Regions from separate parts of the Paenibacillus tundrae genome, predicted to be linked through region 1. Evidence: riboswitches for the same ligand, from Rfam matches in the RefSeq annotation. Region 1 holds a riboswitch; the other holds the start of a gene.

What was found. Region 1 has a riboswitch for glycine ahead of sdaAB (L-serine ammonia-lyase, iron-sulfur-dependent subunit beta). Riboswitches for the same ligand answer to the same signal wherever they lie in the genome.
Region 2: it holds a riboswitch for glycine, as region 1 does, so the genes downstream of both, gcvT (glycine cleavage system aminomethyltransferase GcvT) here and sdaAB (L-serine ammonia-lyase, iron-sulfur-dependent subunit beta) in region 1, are expected to answer to the same signal.

What each region holds. Positions count from the first base shown of each region.
Region 1 covers NZ_CP145605.1:481,863-486,289, forward strand. The annotation lists gene V6W81_RS02265 (MFS transporter) at 1-1,195, shown strand, start outside; glycine riboswitch at 1,561-1,686, shown strand; glycine riboswitch at 1,691-1,826, shown strand; gene sdaAB (L-serine ammonia-lyase, iron-sulfur-dependent subunit beta) at 1,939-2,628, shown strand; gene sdaAA (L-serine ammonia-lyase, iron-sulfur-dependent, subunit alpha) at 2,618-3,556, shown strand; gene V6W81_RS02280 (alpha-glycosidase) at 3,755-4,427, opposite strand, start outside.
Region 2 covers NZ_CP145605.1:4,958,779-4,963,205, reverse strand. The annotation lists gene gcvPA (aminomethyl-transferring glycine dehydrogenase subunit GcvPA) at 1-1,334, opposite strand, end outside; gene gcvT (glycine cleavage system aminomethyltransferase GcvT) at 1,331-2,467, opposite strand; glycine riboswitch at 2,712-2,810, opposite strand; glycine riboswitch at 2,814-2,937, opposite strand; gene gcvH (glycine cleavage system protein GcvH) at 3,278-3,670, shown strand; gene V6W81_RS22290 (hypothetical protein) at 4,086-4,427, shown strand, end outside.

The DNA of each region.
Region 1 (4,427 bases):
GGTTGGCATATCTAATCTGGGTGATTTCATATACATTGTGGCTATCAACCTGATGGTGTTGAACATGACGCAATCTCCAGCGGCTGTAGCGGGATTATGGATCATCTCGCCAATCGCCTCAGTATGCACCAAGTTCTGGTCAGGCAGTGTTATTGATCGCTACGATCAACGCCAGTTGATGATTGGTGCGGATATTGTGCGGGCATTGCTGGTAGCCACACTTCCCTTATTTTCAAGTCTGTGGATGATGTATGCTGTAATGTTTCTAATTAGTATGTCATCCTCGATATTTGTACCCTCTTCCCAGGTGTACATTACTCGGCTTGTACCGGCTGAGCGGCGCAAGCGATTTAATTCGATGCAGGCACTCATTAGCTCGGGAGCTTTTATTACGGGGCCTGCTGTAGCTGGTGTATTATTGTTCTATTTATCCCCCGCAGTAGCGATCTACGTGAATAGTGTTTCGTTTGCCGTGTCCGCTCTGATTCTTATGCTGTTACCGAAACTGGGTATAGGTGAGCAGAGTGGTGGGAAGTCGAGATTGTCACCACGGATCATCGCTCAGGACTGGCAAGCTGTGCTGAGGTTTAGTCGCAAGAGCGGTTACGTTGTCGGGATATACGTCATATTTCAGATTGTTCTCGTCATTGGTATGTCGCTGGATGCACAGGAAGTTGTGTTTATTCGTCAGGTGATGAACTTGTCTGAATCTCAATATGGGGCATTGATGAGTGTTACCGGCATCGGTTATCTAGTCGGTTCGTTGCTTGTCACCCTGCTCGCCAAACATATTCCGATCCGTCATATGATGGGGATTGGCGTGCTTATGGTCTCGCTTGGTTATTTCCTATTTGCACGCTCGTTTTCCTTCGAGCTGGCAGCGTTCGCCTTTATCCTGCTTGGATTGTGTTCGGCACTTGCCAACACAGGTCTGGTCACCTTTTACCAAAATAATGTTCCAGTAGATCTCATGGGCAGGATGAGCAGTGTCATTGGACTGATGCTGAGCGCGCTTCAGGTAGCTTCTATTTTGATTGCAGGGGTAGTGGCAGAGTATCTATCTCTTCGTCTGGTGTATACGGTTGTCTCGGCAGCGATGATGTTAGTGGCACTTATTTTATGGATTACTAGTTTGCTTCCTTCAAGAAGTTCATATTATCAAGAGGCTGTGACAAAGAGTGCGACAATGAAGTAGGTTAGACTGAAGTTGAAGAACGAACGGCATAAGTGAGATAGCTCGACAAGAAAGAAAGAAAGTAAGTAAGTAAGTAAGTTGGAGCAGGGGTGTGTCGTATGGGGCGATTCAGAGAGAAGTTTGCCTGAATACCCGAACCTTAGGACACACCTGAACATACATAGAATTAACAACAGAGATGTAGATAAATGAGTAAGTTGAATACAACGATGTGACAAAAGTTCACAGTAGTTAACGCTTACATGTGGTGGAGAGACAACAAATCGTTAAGTTTATTGACATGAAACTTGCGGTCGATTACTCTTAATGAGTAAGATTATGTTTTCGTCGGATGACTAAATGTTTTATGATTTTAATACAGCGAATGATAACGAGCGGGAGAGACCTGTGCGAGCTGAGTAAGATGGCCTGCGATCAGGCACCGAAGGAGCAAGCTGCCTGCGCACCCGGCGCGGCGGTTAATCTCTCAGGTAAATGTACCATCGTTGGACGCAACTCTGGAGAGTGCGCATGATGCGCCACCCAAGGGGTATATGATTAAACAGCCTGGTACAGTATGTGTAAGAACAAGGCATGCACTGTATCGACTGAACGCTGTTGATCATGAAACTCTCAGGTATCGAGGACAGAGAGAGGGCTTAAGGCCTTCTTCTGTCCTTTTTTGATGTCATCATTCAGTAATAATGGAACATTATGGTTGAGTATCTGGATGGACATGACGAATACAAATGGAGGGTTTTTGGATGCGTTTTAAAGATGTTTTCTCAATTATTGGTCCGTCGATGACAGGACCTTCAAGTTCACATACGGCTGGAGCGGCGAGGCTCGGCAGAATAGCTCGTCAGTGGTTGGGTTGCACGCCAGAGCGCGCCCGGCTGACATTATACGGATCGTTTGCCGATACGTATCAAGGACATGGTACAGATCTTGCTCTCATTGGTGGATTGCTTGATTATGCGACAGACGATCCGCGAATACCAGATGCTGAAGAGTATGCAGAACAGGCGGGTATAGAGGTTGAGTTTTTCACAAGTGGCCTGCCTGCGCCCCATCCCAATACGGTCAAAATTGAGCTGTGGCACGGTGACCGTGAATGTTCATTGATCGGTGCGTCCATTGGCGGCGGCAGTGTATCGGTGCACGCGTTGAATGATTTTCGCGTCCAGATCAGCGGGGAGTTCCCAACATTGGTGTTGCGTCATGCTGACAAAGCAGGAGTGCTCGCATCTGTCACGTCTACGATTAGCTCCTCAGGCGTGAATATCGGCTATATGCAGGTAGACCGGAAAGCTCGGGATGGTGAAGCCTTGACTGCAATGGAGATGGATGGGGCACCAGACCCGGATATGTTAAGCCGTTTGAAGTTGCTGGATCATGTGCTGGATATTCGTGTAATAGATTTGAAGAAGGGAGTGAGTCCAGATGCGATTTAAGCATTTGCATGAACTGAATGCGATCTGCACGGCTGAATCCAAGACCATTGCTCAGTTGATGATTGAAGAACAAGTCCAAGAGACGAATACACCGGAAGCAGATGTTGTGCAGCAGATGTCGGAATATTATCAGGTGATGAAGGAAGCGGTTCATAAAGGGCTGAATGAAGATACGGTGTCCCGTAGTGGTCTGACTGGTGGAGACGGCAAGAGGATGGCGGAATACATTCGTAAAGGAGAGACTTGCTCAGGTGATGCTTCGGCACTTGCGATGGCGTATGCCCTGTGTGTCTCTGAAGTTAATGCATCCATGGGGCGAATTGTTGCTACCCCTACAGCGGGTTCGTGCGGCATTATTCCAGGTGTGTTCATCAGTTCCCAAGAGCGTTTTGGCTGGAGTGACGAGCACCTGGTCAACGGACTGTTCTGTGCTGGAGCGATCGGTTATGTAATTGCGAACAATTCGTTTATCTCCGGTGCTGAGGGTGGCTGTCAGGCTGAAGTGGGCTCTGCGATTGGTATGGCAGCGGGTGCTATGGTGGAGCTACGTGGAGGCACGCCAGAGCAGGTCGTTCATGCGGTTGGTTTGGCGTTAAAAAATACACTCGGTCTCATCTGCGATCCAGTCGCAGGTCTCGTCGAAATTCCTTGCATCGTCCGTAACGGACTAGGAGCCGTAACCGCTCTAGCGGCTGCTGATATGGCGCTTGCCGGAGTACGTAGCGCCATTCCGTCAGATGAAGTCATTGATGTCATGCTTGAAGTAGGTAGTGCTATGCCAAGCAGGCACCGGGAGACAGCTCAGGGGGGACTGGCTCAGACCCCGACAGGTCGGAAAATGATGGAGAAGCTTGCTAAACCGAAGGCAAAACGTGCACCGGAACCAGAGTTAGAAACAGACGGGGCAGCGGATTCTGCTTCAGAATAACATAGGAAGAGGCGCCTAGCAGCGTAGTAACCTTCTGCTGGCGCCTCTTTGGCGTACATGGGTTCGAAACGAAAAGCTGGCATAAGGGTAGTGTTGTACTGTGTCTAATTCGTACCGTGTGCCAATTGTAGCATCCGCCCCGTGCCGAGTGCTGACATCATGCAAGGCTTCTGGATGAAGCTTCGCCCGAACTCCATATTATTCCAGAGCCAGGCTTAACACCGCATATCCGTAGGCAGGAAGCTCGATCGCAAGTATGCCATCCTCTAACGCGATCCGGTGCTTCTCGCCAAACAGCTCATTCCAATCATCTGTTTCCGTCTCTAGCTCAACGATGGCAGTTTCTTCTGACCGATTGAACAAGATTAGAATGCGTTCTTCTTCATTCTGACGTTCCATGACAAGCTGGCTACCGCCTTCGCGTGCTTGTAGGAATCGAATGGTACCGTCTGCGCGTAGAGCGGGATGAGCGTGACGGAGTGCAATAAGTCTTTGATAAAAGTCGAACAGTTCGCGGTCTTGCTTCGTCTCGTCCCATTCCATACATTTGCGACAACCAGGGTCATGATCACCGTCTAGTCCAATCTCGTCTCCGTAATAGATACATGGCGCACCCATAAAACTGAATTGGAATAACGCAGCCAACTTCATCTTCCGTTGATCCCCTTCACAGAGAGTGAGCAAGCGGGGCGTGTCATGACTGTCTAACAAATTAAAAGCGACCTCGCTCGCCTGATGAGGATAGCGGGATAGTTGACGACCTATGGAATTGGCAAATTGCTCAGCATGCATTGTATTTTTGACAAAGAAATGATTGACCGCTTCGGTAAACGGATAATTCATCGATGCATCGAACTGATCGCCCTGCAGC
Region 2 (4,427 bases), 2.1 Mb from region 1:
CGTGCGAATTCGTCAATTTCTTCTTTGGTGCGTCGCTCCGTAACTGCGATTAACATATGTCCGGCAAGCTCGGGATACTCCCGGCCGAGTTCGTAACCACCGATAAAACCTTTATCCAGCAATGCTAGTTGCAGGGTATCAACGTTTGTTCCTTCAGGCAATTGAATGACGAACTCGTTAAACGTTGGTGCGTTGAAGGTTGCTTTTACACCAGGGATAGCTTTGAACACTTCGAGTGCATAATGACTCTTCTGCAAATTGAGATCGGCTACATCGATCATGCCCTGTCTTCCCAATGTGGACATGTACACGGATGCGCTGAGTGCAAGCAAGGCTTGGTTGGAACAAATGTTAGACGTCGCCTTTTCCCGGCGGATATGTTGTTCGCGTGCCTGAAGCGTTAATACGAAGCCGCGTTTGCCATTACGATCAGTCGTCTGACCTACGATTCGACCAGGAATACGGCGCATATGAGCCTGTGATACAGCAAAATATCCACATGTTGGCCCGCCCAGTGATGCGGCAATTCCCAAAGGTTGAGCGTCGCCGACAACAATGTCAGCCCCAAGCTTGCCAGGAGCTTCTAGCAGTCCAAGTGATATTGGATTGGCACTGACAACAAGTAGGCTTTTATGTGCATGAGCAAGGTCAGCTGCTTGTTGAATCGGTTCAATGGCACCGAAGAAGTTCGGGCTTTGAATCATGACTGCGGCTGTATCTTCTGAAATAGTAGCTTGTAAGGCATCCCAGTCGGTTACTCCGTTCTGATACCCGATCTCGACGATATCGAGACTTAGACCATGAGCATAGGCTTTCAATACTTGGCGTGCTTCCGGGTGGACGGTGCGGGATACGATCAATTGTTTACGGCGAGTAGCTGCTGCTGCCAAATTCCCTGCTTCTGCAAAAGCTGTCGCACCATCGTACATACTTGCATTGGCCACGGCCATGCCTGTTAATTCACAAATATATGATTGAAATTCAAATATAGCTTGAAGTTCGCCCTGACTAATTTCAGGCTGGTACGGTGTATATGCAGTATAGAATTCTGAACGGGAGATTACATGATTAATGACAGAAGGTATATGGTGGTCATAGATGCCTGCACCAAGAAAGCTTGCGTGTGTCTCGAAGTTGGCATTGGCTCCAGCTTGTTTGGACATATGACGTGTAAGAGCATATTCATCTAACCTAGAGGATACGGGAAGCTCGCCCTGATAACGAATCTCCTGCGGGATATCTCGGAAGAGATCTTCAATCGTGTCTACACCAACTGTTGCCAGCATAGCGCTCTGATCCTGCTCGGTCATAGGAATGTAACGGTGCTTGGTCATGCTTGATCAGCTCCTTGAGTAGGTGTCTTAGGCGTGCGTGTCCGTTTATGAAAAGGGGTCTTTACGACCTCGGCTTTTAGTTTTTTGCCACGAATCTCAATCTCCAGTGGCGTACCTAGCGCAGCATATTTGCTGTCAATGAGGGCTAACCCAAGATTCCGTTTCAGCGTAGGGGATTGTGTGCCTGTCGTTACTTCGCCAATCTGAACACCATCCGCGTAAAGAGGGTAATGGGGACGTGGAATTCCACGCTCCAGCACTTCGATACCGACTAATTTACGAGCAGGCCCATCATTTTTCTGCTGGGATAATACGTCGTGTCCGATAAAAGGCCCAGAATTCAGCTTCACAAACATACCAACCCCAGCTTCCAGCGGGGAGATCGTAGGTGATAATTCCTGTCCGTACAAAGGTAATTTTGCTTCAAAGCGTAGGGTGTCCCGTGCACCAAGCCCAGCCGGAACTAATCCGTGATCCTCCCCAGCATGCATCAATCCGTTCCATACCGTAGCTGCTTGATCTGCTGGAACATATAGTTCAAAGCCATCTTCGCCGGTATATCCGGTGCGGGATAACAGCAATTTTACACCGCAGACTTCCGCATTCTGTACAAAACGAAACGGCTCAATAGTAGCTACATTGATGTCCGTAACTTTTGTGAGAATATCAACAGACAATGGACCTTGCAGTGCTAGAAGGGCAGTCTGCTCAGAGTCATTTGTCATGGTTACCCCAGGAGCAAGATGTTCTACCAACCATGCCCAATCCTTATCGATGTTGGAGGCATTAACCACTAACATATAATGCTGTTCCTCTAGCTTATACACGAGCAGGTCATCCACCACACCGCCATCGGGATAACACATCAACGTATACTGTGCCTGACCGGGAACAAGTGCAGTTACGTCATTCGTGGTCATTTGCTGTAAAAAAGCCTCCGCTTGCTCACCCTGAACGGTGAATTCGCCCATATGGGATACATCAAACAGTCCAGCGCGTTCACGAACAGCCTCGTGTTCCTTCTGGATGCCACTAAATTGTACAGGCAGCTCCCAGCCGCCAAAGTCAATGCAACGTACACCTTCATACTGCTGATAGAGTGGAAAGAGTGGAGTTCTAAGTAAATCAGACATCGAATCACCTCTTCATTAGCCGTCAAGCGGCTGAATGTGTTGCATATGGATTATCATTGAAAGAACATGATCGTTATTAAAAATGGTATAAGTATGTTGATTAATGAATATTAGTCTTACTTAAAGCCGTACTTCTGAGATGCGTTATGCCGCACGGTCTGGTTCCTGATGTCATCTTTTTTTGGGAAAAAGGAAAAGGACAGGCCAAAGAACCGGCATGCCAGAAGCACGCTGTATTCTTAGGCTCTGTCCTTGGTACCTGAGAGTTACCCCGCCGCCAATGCAGCAGGTTTCCCCTTGGGTGATCGTAACGCCCTACCGGGCGGGTAGATGCTCTCCAGAGTTGCGTCCCGTAAAAGTCCTTTTGCCTGAGAGATTCACCGCCCGCTTGTCGGGTGGTTTACTCCTTCGGCGTTACCGCATGAACATCCAGATTCGGGTGTTTGGGTAATCTCTCCCTTTACATTCATCCGCGATATTGCACACAACGAAAACAGTTTTACTCCTTCCATTAATACGCGAATTGCATAGTAATGTCAAGAACAATGTCATCGGTTTTTAAATAAATACGAATATTAATGATTAAATATAAATTAATGTTCGGATAAATTAAAAGACTGCGCTTACTATTCCAATAATAACTAGTATATGTAAGTTCGTATTTTGATGAGCTTGTTTTTTAGTAGTGGAATACAAATAAATTGTGAGATATCTTGACATTTGAATCGAAAATATCATACGCTATGTTCTGGGAAAAAGGAATGGCTGAAGAACGCATGCACTCATTAATGAAAAGCGAGGCGGATATCGATGAGCGAATTGAAAAGTGATTTCCTGTACAGTGAAGAGCACGAATGGGTGCAGACCGTAGGGGAGGATACCGTACGTATTGGTATTACCGAGTTCGCGCAGCATCAGCTGGGTGACATTGTGTTTGTTGAATTGCCTGATCTTGAATCCAGTGTACAAGCCGAAGAGAGCATTGGTACGATTGAATCTGTCAAAACGGTGTCTGATTTGTTCTCACCGGTTAGCGGCTCCATTATTGCGATCAATGATGCATTACAAGATGCACCAGAGCTTGTAAATAGCTCTCCTTATGAAGAAGGTTGGATGATTGAGATCCGGGTAAATGGGGATTTGAGTGCAGCCTTATCTAAGCTCATGAACGCGGACGCTTATCGCAAACATACCGAGGATTAAACTTCGAATGTAATTGAACAGACCTATAATAAATATGAGCACCTTTTGTGGAACAAAGTAATCGCCTTTTGGGGAAGCTTTGAATCACGAGGGTGCTTTTTGTTGTGGTTTGCCGTGCTGAATAAGCATAGAAAGGATATTATTTCCTGATAAATGGATAGGTACTAAGTCCCTATTTTTGGTAAGGATAACTATAGTTTCAAAGGCAGAAAAGATGCCCATGATTGCCTATGGGACATGGAAGTTGATGGATGAACGTACAGCAATTGAATGACGTTATCTCATTTGGGGCTATCATCCTGAATTCACGGATTACAGTTGTTTCTCGTATTGAAGCGTCTATAATGACATATAAGCAAGGAACGACAGCATTCTTGAATTTAGAATTTAACAACATGTGGAGGTGTACAAGTCTATGAAAAATATCATTCAAAAAGTGTTGCTAGCTTCGATGGTTACGGCGGCTGTGTACCCGCTGGTTCCTGTCACTCTGAATCAAGCTTCTGCAAGTGACTACATTGGCACAGTTCCCCAACCTCAGTATTCAACGATTGCAACCTACACCATGGACAAAAGCACAGTAAAAGATTTAGCAGCGAACATGCGAGCTTTATCCAGTAACACAGCCATTCTGGCAGAAACGATTGCACCGATCATTGCGACCAAAATTTCACCTGTATTAGGGGGATATGTGTCGGCAGCGTCACTCGCAACAGCATTAAGCGTCAACTCACAATTGTCCACTGAGGTGTTATAC